One region of the Paenibacillus sp. FSL F4-0097 genome, then DNA from elsewhere that is predicted to be linked to it. Evidence: predicted binding sites of a transcription regulator. Region 1 holds the regulator's gene; the other holds the start of a gene.
What was found. Region 1 encodes LexA, which represses DNA repair genes until DNA is damaged. Its sites were predicted from a motif close to CGAACATATGTTCG; they were not measured.
Positions count from the first base shown of each region.

Region 1 (9,094 bases):
ATTTGGTGAACAGGAGGGAGGGGTCTCAGGGCAAGAAGGTACACTTGGGAAAGGTGATGGATATTCCCTGTATGTTTTTCAGGGTTTCACACTAGACTCACAGTCTGGTCGTTTATCATTAACTGAGGATCCAACCTATTATGCCGAAATTAAACACTTACCTGCCGATTACGATCTCACAGCTTTGAAGCAGCAGGGACAAACCGAGCTTTCTGCAATTGGCAAAGCCAACGACCATAGCGGGGAACTAATTGAACATCCTCTAGGTTTTGCTGAACTATATCTGCAGGCAACCGGTGATAAAGGGATAGAAGATTATATGGTCTGGAAGAATCAGGCGGGGGAAGCTTTTCTTTTTCGGATACACAATCCTAAGGGGGATTCGTCGAATAAGTTTGCACCTTGGGTGATGGTTTCACTGGCAACACTTGAACTTGAAAGGAATTAAGTGTGATCAGAGCCGAAGGAGTTGTGCGGAGTAGAAGGGGTGTGCCATAACCATAATCAAAAAAATGGTTGTTGGCACACTTCTTCTTCTTTTTGGTACCTTACTTCATTCGAACGCCAATTTTCGTTTGCTGAGGTTGCAAATTTCGCGTATGAGCCTGCTATAGGATCCAGCAGACCTTATACGAAGCTTTACCCTACATTTGGGATAATAAAGGACTCCATAGTCGCAATTGGCAATAAAAAGACCTAATATGAGCTTCTTTTTTAGGAATAACGTCACTGGAGTCCGAAACCATGCTCCAAAGGCTGAAAATTAGCAAATAGCGTCATCTGGGTCCGAAAGTCAGGGCACGTAGTAGAGGGATTTAATGTTAAAATATCTTATATATAGATAACTAATTCTTTCCTGGGAAGGAGTAAGTTCATGCAAATTTTTATTTACATAGGATTGGGCTTCTTTATAATTTCAGGTATATGTGTTGGAGCCTTCACGACAGGTACACAACAAAGAGGTAACTTTTATTCGGAATCTAAGCAAGACCGTAAAGCTAAAAAAAAAGTAGCGAATTGGTCCGCTTTAGGTGGTCTTATTTCATTAGCTGTAGCTGGGATTCTTTATTTGTTGTAAATGAACGCACAACATAAGGAGGAGTGTTGCAGATGGTGAAGATTTTTAATGAAAATACGGTCTCTTTTACACAAAAACAGTCCCCGATCCCAGAGTTTGCTTGGCATACGAGTGAAAGGTTAGCTGAAATGGTGGGCTCCAAGCATTTAGTTTTTGATATCAGATCTTTAGATCCTGATAAATATTCTTTTCCTTATCATTTTCATAGAAATGCTGAAGAAATATTTGTGATTTTAGCGGGAAAAGCGATGTTAAGAACACCCGAGGGTTTTACGGAGGTTACTGAAGGGGATGTAATATTTTTTGAAATGGGACCGGAAGGGGCGCACCAGCTTTATAATCATTCCGATGCACCATGCAGGTATCTGGATCTCCGAACGAATCAGGGAATAGATGTTTGCGAATATCCAGACTCAGGCAAAATCAACATTTTGCCCTATCAAGAAATCTATCAAGCAGATGAACAGGCGGATTATTGTAAGGGAGAAGAGCATGTAAGGGAAAAATGGAATGGGGGAGTGTAATTGATTAAAGATCGTTGGTTTACAGTAACTGAAATTGATCCGACCACCTATGCAATCAGTGAATATGGACATTGGGAAAAGGTGCATTCTTTTTTACTCTTGGGGCAAAAACAAGCCGCGTTAATTGATACGGGATTAGGTATTGATAATATAAAAAGAATAACGGACCAGTTAACGGATTTACCTATCGCTGTCATAACTACGCATGTGCATGCAGATCATATTGGCAGTCATGGGCAATTCGAGACAATCTATGTTCATAAAGCGGATGAGGATTGGCTGATTAACGGAATAAAAGGCTTGTCCCTTGCCCAGATTCGAAAAGATATGAGCCGGGACATCACCCTTCCTGTTCCTGAAACCTTTGATCCTAACACCTACATACCTTTTCAAGGGAAACCAACAGCTCTTTTACAAGAAGGGGATGTGCTCGACATAGGCGGGCGCAAAATAGAAATTTACCACACACCAGGTCATTCGCCAGGTCATATCAGCCTTTTTGATCATGCCAACGGATATCTGTTTACAGGTGATTTATTGTATGACGTTACGCCAATCTATGCCTTTTACCCTTCGACTAGTCCGGTTGATTTAGTGGCATCCTTAGAGAAGATTACAGAAATTCCAGGGGTTACCCAAGTATATGGCTCTCATAATACACTGGGTTTAGATCCATCTATTTTACAAGAGGTCAAAAAGGCAGTTCGTGAGTTACGTGAGCAAAAGGTAGTGGCACATGGTACGGGTATTCACCAGTTTGATGGGTTTAGTGTGCAATTTTAGGTTCTTTCTATTTCGAAATCAAATGAGAGGTATGGCGATAACAACTTAATTATTCAGATACGATTGACCTGAAGAGTGCATGCAATTGTTGTACTTGGGAGTAAGCTTCCTTGTACTGGTTGTCGGATTGTTGAATAGGCAATAAACCCGGCAAGAAGGAAATACAATACACAGGCGTTTCTTTGCTGTTCATATATAATTTAAGCGTGAGTTCTTCTATCACATTAGCTTCTTCATCAGCTTCCTTAAGGACGTTAATATCTGCACTAGTTGCAGTTGTTTTGCTGTTTTGTTGTCTTTTGGAGACTTTTGAAAGGGTAAGTGCGTTAACCACAATCTCGGATCCCATTACATTATCGAAAGAGTATAGCTTTGCTACTGCTTTTTTGTTGCTCTTCGGATTTCTGGTGCCTATTGCTAATTTTTTATTAGGTTCGTTAAGTGCGATCAAGTGAGATTGATTGGGGGGAATGAATGTTTTGGTGAAAATGATGTTAAAGGATGCAGCCGCATTAACTAGCATAGAAATATCAGATGAAGTGGATAGCGTTTTCAATTTTATAATGGCGGCACTTAGAATTAAAACAACTCCTAAAATAGCAAATAAGTACACTAAGATAATCAGCATATAATCACCTCCCAGTTATCTCATTAGACTCAAATTGTTGCTTATTGAAAGATATGCCTGAATGATCCCCACTAGTATCTTTTAAAAGGGAAATTCGTGGAATTATAGGATCGGCTTCGGAATTAGCCCAAAAAAAGCACCCGGAGAAACCTGCCGATTCTGCAAATGGCGCAAAATTGGGGGTTGCTGCAAGGGTGCTTTTTAAGGTAAGTATATAACCTATAGAAAATTGAAGGCAGTGATATGATCGGTATAAACAATCAGCTGTTTGTACTCGATCGGAGTCCCATAACTAGCATAAGGTCTTACAGTAACGTCATTGAGGACAACAAAGTTATAGCTGAAATTTTTATCAGGGTGTTCTGCTCCCAAATAAGATATGTATTCGTCTACTATTACATCATCCATCAAAGATTTTAAATCAAATACATCCTCTTTGTTGGAGACGGCTGGAGAGACGATTCCCTGAATGCTGCCAAAAGAGGTGAGCAAATTCACTTTTTTTCCACTAGCTTGTTCATCATTTAAAAGTAAACCGGACAGCTTACCCAGTGCATCGACTTTAAAATCGACGAGGGTTCTAATTTTTGAGTTATTCAAAACTAAACACATCCTTTTCAATTTGCAATCCTGTTAACAATATTCGACATATAATCACCAAACTCCTAGTATGCTAATGAAAAAATACTTACTTATGTAATGACCCCCATTCTGTATATGGTGATTTGGGGGTTGTGAGGTCCTCAGCGAATTCAATTCCTTATCGTTACTCGTGTTCCTATAGGGACGATAGCTGCGAGTGTTAACACATCCTCGTTGTACATCCGGATACAGCCGTGGGATACCTCTTTCCCAATGGAGGAAGGATCATTCGTTCCATGAATCCCGTAGTGTGGTTTAGACAGTCCCATCCAAAAGGCACCAAAGGGACCACCTGGATTGGGTTGTTTGTTAATAATCGTGAATTCTCCCACTGGGGATTGGGTTAACATCTTACCAATGCCGACAGGGAAACCTCTAATCACAATATCATTGTCCAGAAGATATAACATTCTTTGGGTCAGATCTACAATAATTCGGTAATTTGGCATTATGCACAACACTCCTTTCTAATTAGGATATGAGCAGAACGCCTAAACGGTTATTCATAGAAAATGCCCATTTTAGCGAACGAGAACAAATGTTCGTTAGTGGTTGAGAAAGCAAAATACACAGAAAAAAGGCTGTTCCGCATTTGCGGAACAGCCTTTTATGGTAGGAGTGCATACTTAGTGGATATCTCGAAACAATCCGATGACTCTTCCGAGAATAGTTACGCGATTAAGGCGAAGAGGCTCATAAGCTGGATTCTCCGGCTGAAGCCGTATATGATCACGTTCCTTGTAAAAGGTCTTAACGGTTGCTTCATCTTCTTCAGTCATGGCTACAACGATATCTCCGTTGTCCGCTGTTTGTTGTTGGCGAACAATTACATAATCACCATTCATAATGCCAGCATCCACCATACTATCACCCATAACTGACAGCATAAATACTTTGTTGTCACCTACATAGTGAGTAGGAAGTGGGAAGTAATCCTCGATATTCTCTGTAGCAGTGATAGGTACCCCGGCGGTAACTTTACCTACGACAGGAATCCGTGAGATGGTCTGGGCGAATTGGTGAACATTCTCTGAATCCTCTTGGCCTAGTAATTCTATTGCACGTGGCTTCGTTGGATCTCGACGAATAAGTCCCTTCTTCTCAAGCCGGTCCAAATGACCGTGAACTGTGGAGCTGGAAGCAAGGCCAACAGCTTCTCCAATTTCCCGGACGGAAGGTGGATAACCCTTGCTGCGGACTTCGCTTCGTATAAATTCCAGGATCGCCAGCTGGCGACTTGAAATCTTTGACATTGGAATCAACCCCATATAGTAATGTTTGGGAAAATTATAACATAGAACTACCGTTCGCACAAACATAAGTTCTAACTATTATAAATATTAATCTGCTAGAGTTAAAAAATGGTAGACGAATGATAATAAAATGTACCACTTGAGTCTCTCAAAAAAAAGAGAACAATTGTTCTGAAATAGTATTGAACAAAACACATGTTCGTGTTATTATGAATTCGAAAGTAAGAACAAGTGTTTGGAGGATGATAATTATGCTAAAATACAGTACATACCGCAGCATCTACGATAAGGCCCCAGTGGTTGAATCTTTAGGACATAATGACGTTGCCCGTAATTCCGCTAAGGTAAAAGAGATAACGGAACGTTTGCTAGGAGGGATGATTTCGTTGTTCCGTCAGGACTTCTTTATTAAGTTAATATTGATTATCGTGCTAGTATTTTCTGGCCTAACAGTAGTGGGAAATGTATTTGCAGGATCGACGACTATAATGAAGGAAGAGAAGCGGATTGTGGTTGAACGTGGAGATACACTATGGAGTATTGCCCTTAAGAATAAACCGGCTGATATGAAGACAGTTGTTTATATAGAAGGAATTAAACGTTCAAGTGGGATTAAGAGTAGTCAAATTAACGCTGGAGACATACTTACTTTACCTATTTATTAATTTTCTGAGAACATAATAGAATGACCAGTAGAGCTTGCAGGGAGTAGACCTTGACAAGCTCTTTTTCTCATGGCAGAGTTAGAATTAATTTATAGGGGGAGGGAAAGTATTGAATATTGATGAGTTGGTCGCGCGAATTAACGAATTGGCACGCAAACAGAAGAGCGTAGGCCTTAATCAAGAGGAAGTGGCGGAACGCGCCAAGCTTCGTGAAATTTACCTGGGGAATATCCGCAATAACTTCCGAGCACAATTAAATACTATTGAAGTAGTAGATAACGATGAGCATGAACAAGGTAACAAGGGGCTTAAACATTAGCTCGCTGTTCCTTTTCATAGATATTTCAGGATGACTAGGGGGAACGCACATGGCCCGTTCTTGGGAAAGAATGGTTCAACGCAACACACAGCAAATCAACAAGCAAAGAAAGAAACAAGGTAAGGATACGATTTATGCCTCTAAATCTCCTACCCAGAATGCCGAAGTCTTTAAAGGTCGCAACATTGCATTTCCGGTAGTGTTAGTGATACTTGGCACTATGTTTTGGGTAGTTGGTTCTATTGATCAGGCCAAAGGAAATGGCATGCTGGCTAATTGGTTGGGAGTAGTACTGTACTATTTGCTGGCAGCGCTATTGTTCTTCCGTCGTCCGTACTTGAAGGTGGAAAAAGCAAGACTGTCTACTATTAAATTCAATCGCGAACGCGGGCTTCCAGCTGCAGATATTGAGAAAATCACCCTTTCGCGTGGAGCTGTAGTCATTAAGCACAAAGGGAAACGTACGAAATGGATTTTCACAAGACTTATGAATCGCTATGATACTAATGCGATGAGTACACGATTAGAAGCATTTGCTAAAGCTCACAACATTGAAGTAGTTCACGAATAGAACTAGACCAGTTAAAGGGAGAGGGAGACCTGTAATGCCAATTTCTGCTGTACTATTTGACCTTGATGATACATTGCTGTGGGATGATCGGAGCGTCGAAGAAGCATTTCGTTCTGCTTGTGAAGCCGCCGGGGATACGATTGATCCACAAGAACTAGAAGTTGCAGTTCGTAAGGAAGCAAGTAGCTTGTATGAATCTTATGAGACGTTCCCATTTACAAAGATGATCGGAATTAATCCATATGAAGCACTCTGGGCTAACTTTACGGCAGGTGAACAGCCAGAATTCCGTCAATTGGAGCAGCTTGCACCGGTTTATCGTAAAGAGTCTTGGCGTCGCGGACTTGCAGCCTTAGGGGTGGAAGACGAAGCACTAGCTGAGACCTTGGCAACTAAATTCGCAGCAGAGCGCAGAAAACGTCCATACATCTATGAAGAAACAATGCATGTACTGGAGCAGTTACGGGGTCAAGTGAAGCTTTTGCTACTTACGAACGGTTGTCCTGCACTGCAACAAGAAAAACTAGATGGTGTGCCAGAGTTAATTCCTTTCTTTGATCATATTGTGATTTCCGGAAGCTTTGGTAAAGGCAAACCGGATAAGGAAATTTTCCTGCATGCTTTAGAGCTTCTTGATGTAACTCCTGAGCAAGCGGTTATGGTCGGCGATAAGCTTACAACGGATATCCGTGGGGGGCTGGCAGCAGGGTTGACCACGGTCTGGATTAATAGAAAAGGTAGAGCACCTAGTCTTGATATTCATCCGGATCATGAAATCAATCACCTTGAGGAGCTTCTTCCACTAGTTCAATCCTTGTAAGATATACAGAGCTATTAGCTCCAACATAAAGACTTTATAAAAGCAGCGAGTTTCTAAGATCCTAAGAAACTCGCTGCTTTTCTGTACATACATACTAACATAAGGATTTCATTAGATTTTTTAAGTAAATGATTTAAGTCACAAGTCTAATGCGGAATTGATGCAAAATACTGAAAAACCAATAATAATGTGTATAATAGATGGAGATGTATAACATGAATTGGTAGATTTTTATTATTCGATAATGATTGGGAGGGCTCCAAATGATGAGATCGAAGAAATTAGTCGCTGTATTATTAGGTGCAACACTTTTAGTACTAGGTGGATGTTCTTCAAATGGAACCAAGCATTCAGAAATACATAACATGAATATGAACATGTCTATGGAACCTATCAAAGTCGAACTACAATGGAGTCCTGAAGAAGTTGTTGTAAATCAAAAGGTAACCTTTGAAGCTGTGGTGACCCAAGATAACGAGGCAGTAGATGATGCAAAAGAGGTTCTGTTCGAAATTGTGAATAAAAATGATAAGGGACAGAAAATAGAGCTTAAGGGAAAGCTAATAGGTAAAGGAGTCTATCAAGCTGAAGGGACCCTTGAAAAGGAAGGACAATATAATGTCACTTCACATGTGACAGCCCGGACACAGCACTCTATGCCTAGCAAAGAGCTGTCTGTGAAACCATGATTCAAAGGTTCACAACGGTTGCTGAGCAATAACAGATAAAGCAGAGTGGAAAGGAAGGCTTTTCGAAATTCCTTTATTCTGCTAAACTTACTCTAATGTTTTACTGGGGGGACTATTAGTTGGCTAAATATACACTTGAGGAAAGCTTACAACAAAGGATTTTGATCCTTGATGGCGCAATGGGCACAATGATCCAACAGGTGCCTCTTACTGGAGAAGATTTTGGTGGCGATGAGCTGGATGGCTGTAATGAAATGCTGGTATTAACACGTCCAGAAGTCATTCAGACGATTCATGAGCAGTATCTCGAAGCAGGGGCTGATCTCATTGAGACTAACACATTTGGTGCAACCTCTGTTGTACTAGCTGAATATGATATTCCTCAGCGCGCACGTGAGATCAATCTAGCGGCAGCAGAGTTGGCCCGCAGAGCAGTAGACAAATATGACACACCTGACCGTCCGCGATACGTCGTGGGGGCTATGGGTCCAACAACAAAAACGCTCTCAGTAACTGGAGGCGTTACTTTCCAAGAGCTAGTTGATAGCTATGAGGAACAAGCAGTGGCATTGATCGACGGTAAAGTAGATGTTTTGCTGCTGGAGACCTCTCAAGATACACTTAACGTTAAAGCTGGAAGTATTGGTATTCGTAATGCTTTTGAAAAGACTGGCATCACATTACCGGTTATGATTTCAGGAACAATTGAACCAATGGGTACTACACTGGCGGGTCAGAATATTGAAGCATTTTATATCTCATTAGAACATCTGAAGCCTATCTCTATGGGCCTCAACTGTGCGACTGGTCCAGAGTTCATGCGGGATCATATTCGTTCGCTTTCGGAGATCTCCTCGGCAGCCGTGAGCTGTTATCCAAACGCAGGATTGCCGGATGAGAATGGACATTATCATGAATCTCCAGATTCTTTAGCTCGCAAGATTGCAGCCTTTGCTGAAAAAGGCTGGCTGAATATTGCGGGGGGCTGCTGTGGAACGACACCAGAGCATATCCGTGCGATGAAGGAAGCACTTTCCGAATATCCTCCACGCCCGCTGGCAGGTAATCATCCACCTGCACTTTCAGGTATTGAGCCAATCTATATTGAGAACGACAACCGTC
Region 1 is NZ_CP151965.1:3,853,532-3,862,625, reverse strand. It holds gene MHH86_RS17330 (hypothetical protein) at 1-448, shown strand, start outside; gene MHH86_RS17325 (DUF5316 domain-containing protein) at 875-1,078, shown strand; gene MHH86_RS17320 (cupin domain-containing protein) at 1,111-1,602, shown strand; gene MHH86_RS17315 (MBL fold metallo-hydrolase) at 1,603-2,385, shown strand; gene MHH86_RS17310 (hypothetical protein) at 2,435-3,013, opposite strand; gene MHH86_RS17305 (hypothetical protein) at 3,233-3,613, opposite strand; gene MHH86_RS17300 (L,D-transpeptidase) at 3,766-4,104, opposite strand; gene lexA (transcriptional repressor LexA) at 4,282-4,908, opposite strand; gene MHH86_RS17290 (LysM peptidoglycan-binding domain-containing protein) at 5,160-5,573, shown strand; gene MHH86_RS17285 (DUF896 domain-containing protein) at 5,683-5,892, shown strand; gene MHH86_RS17280 (hypothetical protein) at 5,942-6,463, shown strand; gene MHH86_RS17275 (HAD family hydrolase) at 6,498-7,283, shown strand; gene MHH86_RS17270 (FixH family protein) at 7,547-7,972, shown strand; gene metH (methionine synthase) at 8,092-9,094, shown strand, end outside.

Region 2 (9,094 bases), 1.4 Mb from region 1:
TAAGTCAGCATTTGCAGCGATAATCCATAATACACCTCATGCAGCTTGAGATCCTTTTGGCTCGATTTATAATCAATTACCCGCAGAAGAATTCCGTTCTCTCCACGGGCCATATCTACACGGTCAATCCGGCCAACAACCTCCATCACGCAGCCATTTGGCAGCGTAATCCTTAAAGGCGGCAACTCCTTATCCGGTCCAAAGTCCAGCTCCAGCCCTACTGGCTCAAAGCTGCCCCGGCGGGCATGCTCGCCCAGAATCACAGAAGCACGTCCAACAATATTCTTAAGTTTACGGGAGATGTACCCGTAACGTTTGGAGCTCATTAGGATTTCACCCTGCAACATCGGAGATAGCCGCTCTACTGTCTCACTGGCCTCACGCCGACATTCATCCGGAGACAAGCTGCCCCAGCCCCGTCCCTCTTGTTTCAGTCTTATCGCCATATCACTTAACGCAGCATGGAACAGCTGTCCAATATCAGGTGCTTGCAGCTTATATAGCTGACGCTCCTTCAGTCTTAGTCCGTAGGACGCAAAATGGGAAAATGAGCACGCAACAAATTTCTCCATCCGGGACACACTGCCCCGCAGTGTTGAGCCACCATACAATCTGAGGCTTGTGCCACGCTTTAGCTTCGTTCCCTCATTACGATAGAACAGTGAGCTTAGCAAACGTTCCAGTTGAAATTTACGATCTTCGTTCTTAGTAAACCAGTTATACACATCCCACCATAGCTCCGGAATTTCTGTCCCCTGGCGCCACTGCCGCAGCTGCATAATCAATGCGCGAAGACTCTGTTCTGGTTGACCAATGAAACCGAGATGAATAGAATTTCCGACTTCTGCCGGTAGTCCCGCAGGGGGAAGTGCTGACAAGCTATGCTCTTGAACCCTTGGGAACATTCTATGCAAATGCCGGATAACCTCAGAGGGAAGGAGAGCTTTGCCCTCATCATCTGCTGTAGCGTAGCTAATCCAGAGCTTTCGGCTTCCTGTCGTTAGCGCATTATAGATCAGAAACCGCTCGTCCAGCAGTTTACGAGAAGCGCCGGGAGCAAGCTCCATTCCAGCATTCTCTAGTACGGAGCGTTCACCTTCCGAGAGAATTCCATCTTCCTTAAACTGCGCAGGCACAACACCTTCATTAAATCCAAGCAAAAAAGCGTATTTAACCCCCGTTGGGCGAGTCCGATCCATATTGCCGACCAATACTTGATCCAGTGCGGGCGGAACTAGTCCCATTTTAAGCTCAGCAAGTCCTGTCTCTAGAACTCCGGTGAACACTTCAAACTCAAGTCTTTCATTGCCCATCATTTCTACTATCTGATCTAGCAGATCAAGTACCGCACCCCACAACTGGCTATGTTCCCTAGCCTTCTCGGGTTGGCCCTTCTCCATAGACTTAACACTGAGTTTCTCCAGCTTTCGTGCAACATCCGTCTCTTCAAGCAGCTTGTACATTGCCGTACATAGTTCAAGGCCGCTACGGCTTTTCTGGATTCGTTTCTCAAAAGCAAATAATGGTCCTGTTATACTAGCACGGCATCGTTCCATAGTAGCAAGCAGTTCATCATCCATCTGTCTGCCGCCTTCCAGCGACAAGCTAGGAATACCTTTCCATGAGCGGCCATCCGTCCAGCGATACCCTTGAATCCCACAAGCCAGCACATAGTTTTCTAAAGCATCCATATCCTCACGTGTAATACTACCGTCTAGCGGAAGCAAAAGCTCCGTCTTTACGCAACGGAATACATCCTCGTAACGCCAGCGACGACGCACTACATCCAGCGCGGAACGTATAAATTCCACTAGCGGATGATGCAGCTCATTTACCTTCTGGTCCAGAAAAAATGGCACTCCGTAATCTTGGAACAACGGTTGGATCAGCTGCTCGTAATCGCCAATATTGCGCATCAATACAGCCATTTCGCCATATTTTGCACCTTCATCACGCGCCAGTCTAGTCATTTCGCGCAGTGCTCCCTCAACCTCTGCTCTGTGCGAAACTGCGGCGCCTATGGATATAGCCTCTCTTGCCAGTTCATCCGCACCTATCCAGGCCTTCCGGCGATCATATCCCCGTTCAAGGTGAGCAAGTACTGGACTTTCTTCAAAACGCGGAAGAACCGTTGGCTCCAGCAGCTCGTCCCACACATCAATGCCCAGCTCTTCAGCTATTCCACGCAGTTTAATGTAAGTAACCGCAGTGGGGTGAAACAATTCAAGCTCATTCAACTGATCTCCATATGGGTAAGGACGATCAATTGTAAGCGAAACGGTCAGCTTCGAAGCTTGCTGCATCAATTCTCGAAGCACTACGAATTCCTGCGGAGTAAATCCATGGAATCCATCTACCCAAATCTCCGCCCCGCGAATGTAGGAGGAATCAGGAATATGCTCAGCCAGTTCTGCTAAACGATCCTCTTCATCGATATAGAGACGTGACATTTCCTTCTCTAAATCGCTGAATACCAGCTGCAAATCATCCAGCTTACCCTCAAGAATAGGACTTCTTGCAATAGCTCCTCGCATAGCGGACAACTGCTCTTCTAAATCAGTGGAACCCAAACAGCAACGCTTCATCTCCGTGTGCAGTTGGTTCAGACGTTCCACAAAACCCGGTCTGTCTGCTGAGGCACCGAACAATTTCAGTTCCTCTTTGCGACGACTGATGATTTTGTAAATTAACATTTTCTTACCTTCATCACTGATTGGCAGACTTGCACTGCCACCAGTTTCCTGCTTCACACGATAGGCAAGCCGCGAAAAACTCAGTGTCTGCGCCCGAAGGCTTCCCTTCACATTCCCTACGGTCAAAAGCCCCCGTTCTGCTCCAAAAGAACCTTGCTCTGGCACAAGAATAATAATCGGCGCACCAAGCGGTTCCTTCTCTAAGGAAGAAGAGATAGATTCCCATATTTTTGTTGTCTTGCCACTGCCCGAGCGGCCTAGTAAAAAGGTTACCGACATAAATGATAGACTCCTTCCGTAACGGAGAAAATATATAAATTACAAGGTGAAATATCCACCTATTGATTACACTCCAATTAAAAAAGTTCAGTGATTCCTCGTCCCTTCAGTATATCATAACCACACTAATCGGAACATGTGTTTGCTAGTATTTTCTAATGTTTTACAAAGGATAACAGCTACGAGTACAAATAAAAAAAAGCAAACCTCCGGATTTTGGCGGCTTGCTTTTTAGAGTGTTTAGTTTGTTTTTAATGCCAGATGTGCAACGTTAGATTAGAGCTGCCAATGTCGGAGCATAGGGTCAATGTTAGACTGTTCGGTGTTCAGCGTTCAGCATCCAGCGTTCGGCATTCAGCGTCCAGCGTCCAGCGTCCAGCGTTCGGCATTCGGCATTCGGCATTCGGTATTCTGCGTTCAAATTGCACATTTTCGGCTAGGCTTGTTTCATTAATTACTTACAGACCCAGGAGCCGTTATTCGTGGATTCAGTGCTGTTTTGGCAACTTTTCGGACCCCATTGACGCTATTCTTCGAAAATGTGTTGCATTACGGGTGTTTTAAGAGCAATAGCGCCTTTGGGGTCCGTAAGAATTCAATAATAGGCTGTTTACGCTAAATAGAGTCATCTGAGTCCGTTGGCAACTACTTGCCTTACAGTCGACTCACGGCCACCCTACGTCCAGCCCTTTTATCCTATTTGTTACTTGGCAATGTAAACCTTTTTGACCTTCAGGCTTATTTTTTACTCCGCACTTCAAAAATCGCAAACTTCAGATAGTGTCCTTCATTAACGCCAAGTATTTGTGGGTGGTCTTTGCCTGCGGCCCGCCATTCCACAAGTCTCAACACCTTGCCAGCATCTTTAGCTGCATCGGCAATCGTTTCGAGGAACAGATCTGGCTGCATATGGTAAGAACAGCTTGCGGTAACCAAATAGCCGCCTTCGTTCACCAGCTTCATCCCGTGCAGATTGATATCCTTGTAACCACGGCAAGCGCCAGCTACTGCACTTTTGGTTTTGGCAAACGCCGGAGGGTCCAGGATGACTACATCCCAAGTTCTTCCTCCACCTGCCGTCATCGGCTTGGATGTGTCGGTTTTGGCTGTTTTGCCTCCGGATTTAGGATTTGTAGCAGTTGCTGCCGTCTCTGTTCCACTTGCAACTGTCGCCCGTTCAGAACGTTCCTCTAGTCCTTTAACCTGATTCCGTAAATATGCAAAAGCATCATCCACTACGAATTCAACACGATCGCTAAAGCCGTTCAGCTCCACATTCACTTTGGCACTCTCAATGGCATGCGCTGAAACATCGAGGCAGGTTACTTTTTTCGCGCCATACTTGCAGGCATGCAGCGTGAAGCTGCCCGTATGTGAGAAGCATTCCAGCACTGTCGCACCGTCCCAATAAGGGAACGTTACATGTTTACCGCTCTTATTAACTGGCAAGGTCTGTAGCGAACCCTCCTCAGTTTCGATTTCCTGCAGCGTAATGCCGCTTCGTCCCCCCCAGCCTTTCATGAGCGGAGCAATAGAAGCTCTATTCTCACGTTGGTCAAAGAAGTAGCCAGTCTTCTGGCCTTCTTCAATATCAACGACCAGCTTCAGGCCATTCTCACTCACAGTTACATGCCGTGGACACCCCCCATACAGCAAACCCGTTGTCTGCTCCATACCTTCAAGCTCGCGCACACTAACATCACTGCGCTCATAGATTCCGCGCGGTGCCATAACCTGCACCAATGCTTCGACGATTTCTGCACGCCGCTTGTCCATTCCGAGCGTAAGCAGCTGCACAACCAAAATATCTCCGAATCGATCTACAATAAGCCCCGGCAAAAAGTCCGCTTCACCATAAACCAAGCGATAAGCATCCGCACCCGGAAGGAACCGATTTCTGTGTTGCAGACAATTCGCAAAACGTTCTGCAAAAAAGGCTGTATCCATGATCGCAAGGGGTCCCTGTGATACAATTCTTACCCGAATCTGTGACGCTGGATTGTAATATCCCACGGCCAAAAATCGGCCCTGATGATTAAGGACATCTACTAATCCCCCCGCTTCCGGATTTCCTTCTACCGATGCGACTTCACCTGCATAGACCCATGGATGGCCCTGTTCCAGTCTTTTTTTGCGATTGCGTTCTAAAATAACCGATGGCAATGACTTCAACTCCCTGTTTTTCTAAAAATGTTTTTATACATGTCCCATGCAATACATTCATATATTGGTGTACAACCCTCGTCCAAAGGAGTATGCCCTATGTTCAGTGATTTGCTGTTCCCTATCATATATGGTCTTGTTATCTTTCTAGCCGGCATGAAGCTGATGGAAACGGCGTTGTCCAAGCTAGCAGGCCCTCTATTAACTACAAGTCTAAATAGAGCTACCTCAACACCTATTAAAGGAATGATTGCCAGCAGCCTGTTGTCCGCCTTACTCCAGAGCAGTACTGCTGTAACGGTGTTGACTATCGGCATGGTCAATGCCGGCCTGCTCACCTATGCCCGCACACTTGGCATTATCTTGGGCAGCAACATCGGCACCACATTAACTACAGAATTGATCGGACTTCAGATCAATACCATGGCCACGCCCTTGCTGGCAGCCTCGCTCAGTCTGTGGGCAGCGGCAGTTATTGCAGGCGAACTGCCGCCTACATCGCGAGTGGCAGAGCTCTGCCACAAAATATCCCCGCCACTGCAATTTATCAGTCTGGCTGTATCAGGCTTCGCCCTCGTCCTATGGGGGATCGCTGTCATGCAGTCTATCGGCGGAACACTTCAGGAAAGTGGCTTATTCCTCTGGTTCCTAAACCATGCCGCTACAAGTGCCCTATGGGGGCTCGCCGCTGGAGCGTGCCTAACAGCCCTGCTCCATAGCAGCGCTGCTGTCATAGCTATGGCTATGAGCATTGCCGCCTCGGGTGCCATGCCGCCTGAGCTAGGTATAGCCATTGTGCTGGGCGCCAACGTAGGCACCTGTGTCACAGCGGTCATCGCTTCCATCGGCGGCACGCCATCCGGCGTCTTCGTCGCTTGGTCCCATGTTGCGCTTAATGTAGGCGGTGCACTACTATTCTTGCCCATGATCGGGCTGCTACAAGCAAGTGCAGCATGGATTGGTGGAGGCCCTGCTTCACAAATCGCCCACGCCCAGACCATTTTCAACGTAGTCTGCTCACTTCTAGCACTGCCATTATGTTACCTGCCTATATGGACAAAACTGGAAAAACGTCTTCAGTCTTAGCTTAAAGGTACCGTTTTTTTATACCCCAGCTTTCCACAACTGTACTATTATACTTCAATCGAAAATATTATAAAACCGCGAACCGTCGTAAAAAGTGATCACCGTCGAGAAAATTCCAATCAGCGCAAACAAAGCCAATGCAAAATAATCGTCTCTCGTGAACGGGCGACTGCTATACCAAGTTCGTTTTGTCTCAGTGCCAAAGCCGCGCAGCTCCATAGCGGTACTGATATTTTCAATTCGCTCGATACTAGTCAAAATTAGGGGCATCAGAATCGAAATGATATTTTTTAGCCGCTTAGGCAGCTTTTCTTTTCTAGAAATATCTATTCCCCTTGCTTGAGCAGAAAACGATATATTCTCATAATCTCGTTGAATATCCGGAATGTACCGCAAAGCCAGCGATACAGAATATGCAATTTTATAGTTCACTCCAACTCTGTTTAAGGATGCTGCAAATTCACTGGGATGGGTCGTTAGAAGAAACAATAGTGCCATTGGAATGACCACTGCATATTTGAGGGCAATATTGAATTGATAGAATAGCTGCTCCCAAGTTACCGTATACCGGCCTGCAATGTGCATAATATCATGACGTGTACCGTAAACACGTACGCCCTCCAAAGGAGAAAAGATAAAGATAGCTATATGATTAAGCAAAAAGAAAATCAAGATGAAATATAATACGAAAGCATAATCCTGAAATTGGACTTTGGAAATTCTAAAGGCAAGCAAACTAAATAACAGCATCACAATTAGACATCTTGTATCATATGTAATCATCCCCGTCACAGACCACACTACAAATAAAATCAACTTAGTAGCGCCGGTAAGACGGTGAATAGGTGAATCCTGCTTCGTAAAAGTTAACATTTTGGCCTTCATCCGCCTCGGCTCCTCCTATCATACGCAATGAACCTTCTAACGAACTCCTCAGGTTGTTTCAGTTCAGCTTTTACAGCTAGGGCAAAAAGCGAGGTTTCTTTCAAGTTCGCTTTTTTTACCACATCAGTATTCGTTAATATTCGCTCAGGGCTATCATCCGCAAGCTTCACGCCATCAGCTAACACTATAGCTCTATCGGCATATTCCAGCATCAAGTGCATATCATGCGTGATCATAATGACCGTCATCCCCTGCCCCCGCAGCGTCAAGAGAAATTCCATCATTTCGTTATAATGCCTGTAATCCTGAGCAGCAGTCGGCTCATCCAAAATGATCACTTCCGGCTCCAGTACCAGAATAGCGGCAATCGTAACCCGTTTCTTCTGGCCATAACTAAGCGCCGAGATAGGCCAGCTGCGAAAAACATAAAGTCCGCACACCTTCAAGACTTGATGGACACGTTCACGAACGAGCTCCTCAGAGCAACCTCGGAGTCTAAGTCCTAGAGCGACCTCGTCATATAAAAGTGTCTTAGAAATCATATGATTGGGATTTTGCATAACAAAACCAATCCGCTCTGCCCGCTCCTTAATCGTGTCCTGAGCAATATCGCGCCCATGCATCCGTATCGATCCGGAAGTAGGTTTATAGAAGCCACAAATAAGCTTGGAAACTGTAGATTTTCCAGCTCCATTTCGCCCCGCTATACAGACCATCTCTCCTTTATGAACACAGAGATTGAGCTTATCTAGCACCTGCTGATTTTTTTCGTATCCAAAAGAAATATCGCTAAGCTCGAGGATGGGTGGGCTATCCAGCTTATCCTGCCGTGCCTGATTGCACTCATACCAGATCTTAAGTTTATTAGAACACGCCTCCAACTGTATATCGTTCATATGCTGCGGATTCATATTTGCTGTAATCGAACATCCGGCATACTTTAAAGCCGTTAAATAGAGAGGTTCCCGAATGCCAACTTCTGAAAGTAGGGTTGTGCTCAACAGTTCTGCAGCCGGCATATCCGCCACAATACATCCTTCATGGATCACAATAATACGATCCACTGCCCGATGCAGCACCTCTTCAAGACGATGCTCGATCATAATAACGGTTTTACCTGTCTCTTTATGCACTCGATCAATAAGCTCAATCGCTTTTATACCGGTATAAGGATCTAAGCTTGCCAGCGGTTCATCAAAGAGCAGGATGTCCACATCACCTACCAGAACACCTGCCAAGGTCGTTTTTTGCTTTTGTCCACCCGATAACTCTTGAGGAGAAGAAGCCAGAAATTCGTGGATATCCACCGCTCTTGCGGCAGCCGCCACTTTACTCTTCATTTCTGTCTGCTGAACCACATGGTTCTCTAGACTGAAGGCGATATCCTCACCAACCGTTAATCCTACAAATTGTCCATCCGGGTCCTGCAATACAGTACCCACCTGATTGGACAGCTCTGCAATACTCAGATCCTTCTGCTCCTGGCCCATAATCCGTAATGAACCTGATATTTCCCCACTGTAAGCAAAAGGAATGAGACCATTAATACAATGAGCAAGTGTACTTTTCCCAGAACCTGAAGGCCCCACGATAAGCACCTTTTCCCCTTCAACAATCGTTAAGTTGATCCCCTGCAGTGTGGGTTCCTGCTGTGCCCGATATTGAAAGCTGAAATCCTTAAATTCAATCATTACTTTTTTCATCCGAGACCTTCCTCTGGGTTAATGTGAAGAGAAAAAAGCCGGTGATTTCCACCGGCTTTTTTAGCTTGGATTTGTATTCCACTCAAGCTTCTCTAGTTAAGCTGCCCTGTTTCGTTCTTGTCTTAGCATACGCAATGGCTAGTAAAGATCCGATCACTGCCACCGAAGCTATATTTAATGCACCTGCGGTCAGTCCTTGCGTAAATACTTTATTTACGGGTTCTGCATAGATCAGAATATCCAACACCGGGGCTACAAGGAACCATGCTACAGCATTCGCTGCAA
Region 2 is NZ_CP151965.1:5,239,555-5,248,648, forward strand. It holds gene addB (helicase-exonuclease AddAB subunit AddB) at 1-2,972, opposite strand, end outside; gene MHH86_RS23555 (class I SAM-dependent rRNA methyltransferase) at 3,711-5,135, opposite strand; gene MHH86_RS23560 (Na/Pi symporter) at 5,235-6,221, shown strand; gene MHH86_RS23565 (energy-coupling factor transporter transmembrane component T) at 6,276-7,106, opposite strand; gene MHH86_RS23570 (ABC transporter ATP-binding protein) at 7,103-8,809, opposite strand; gene MHH86_RS23575 (ECF-type riboflavin transporter substrate-binding protein) at 8,892-9,094, opposite strand, start outside.
Region 2: the regulator LexA is predicted to act here: its motif matches at 3,104-3,117, upstream of addB (helicase-exonuclease AddAB subunit AddB).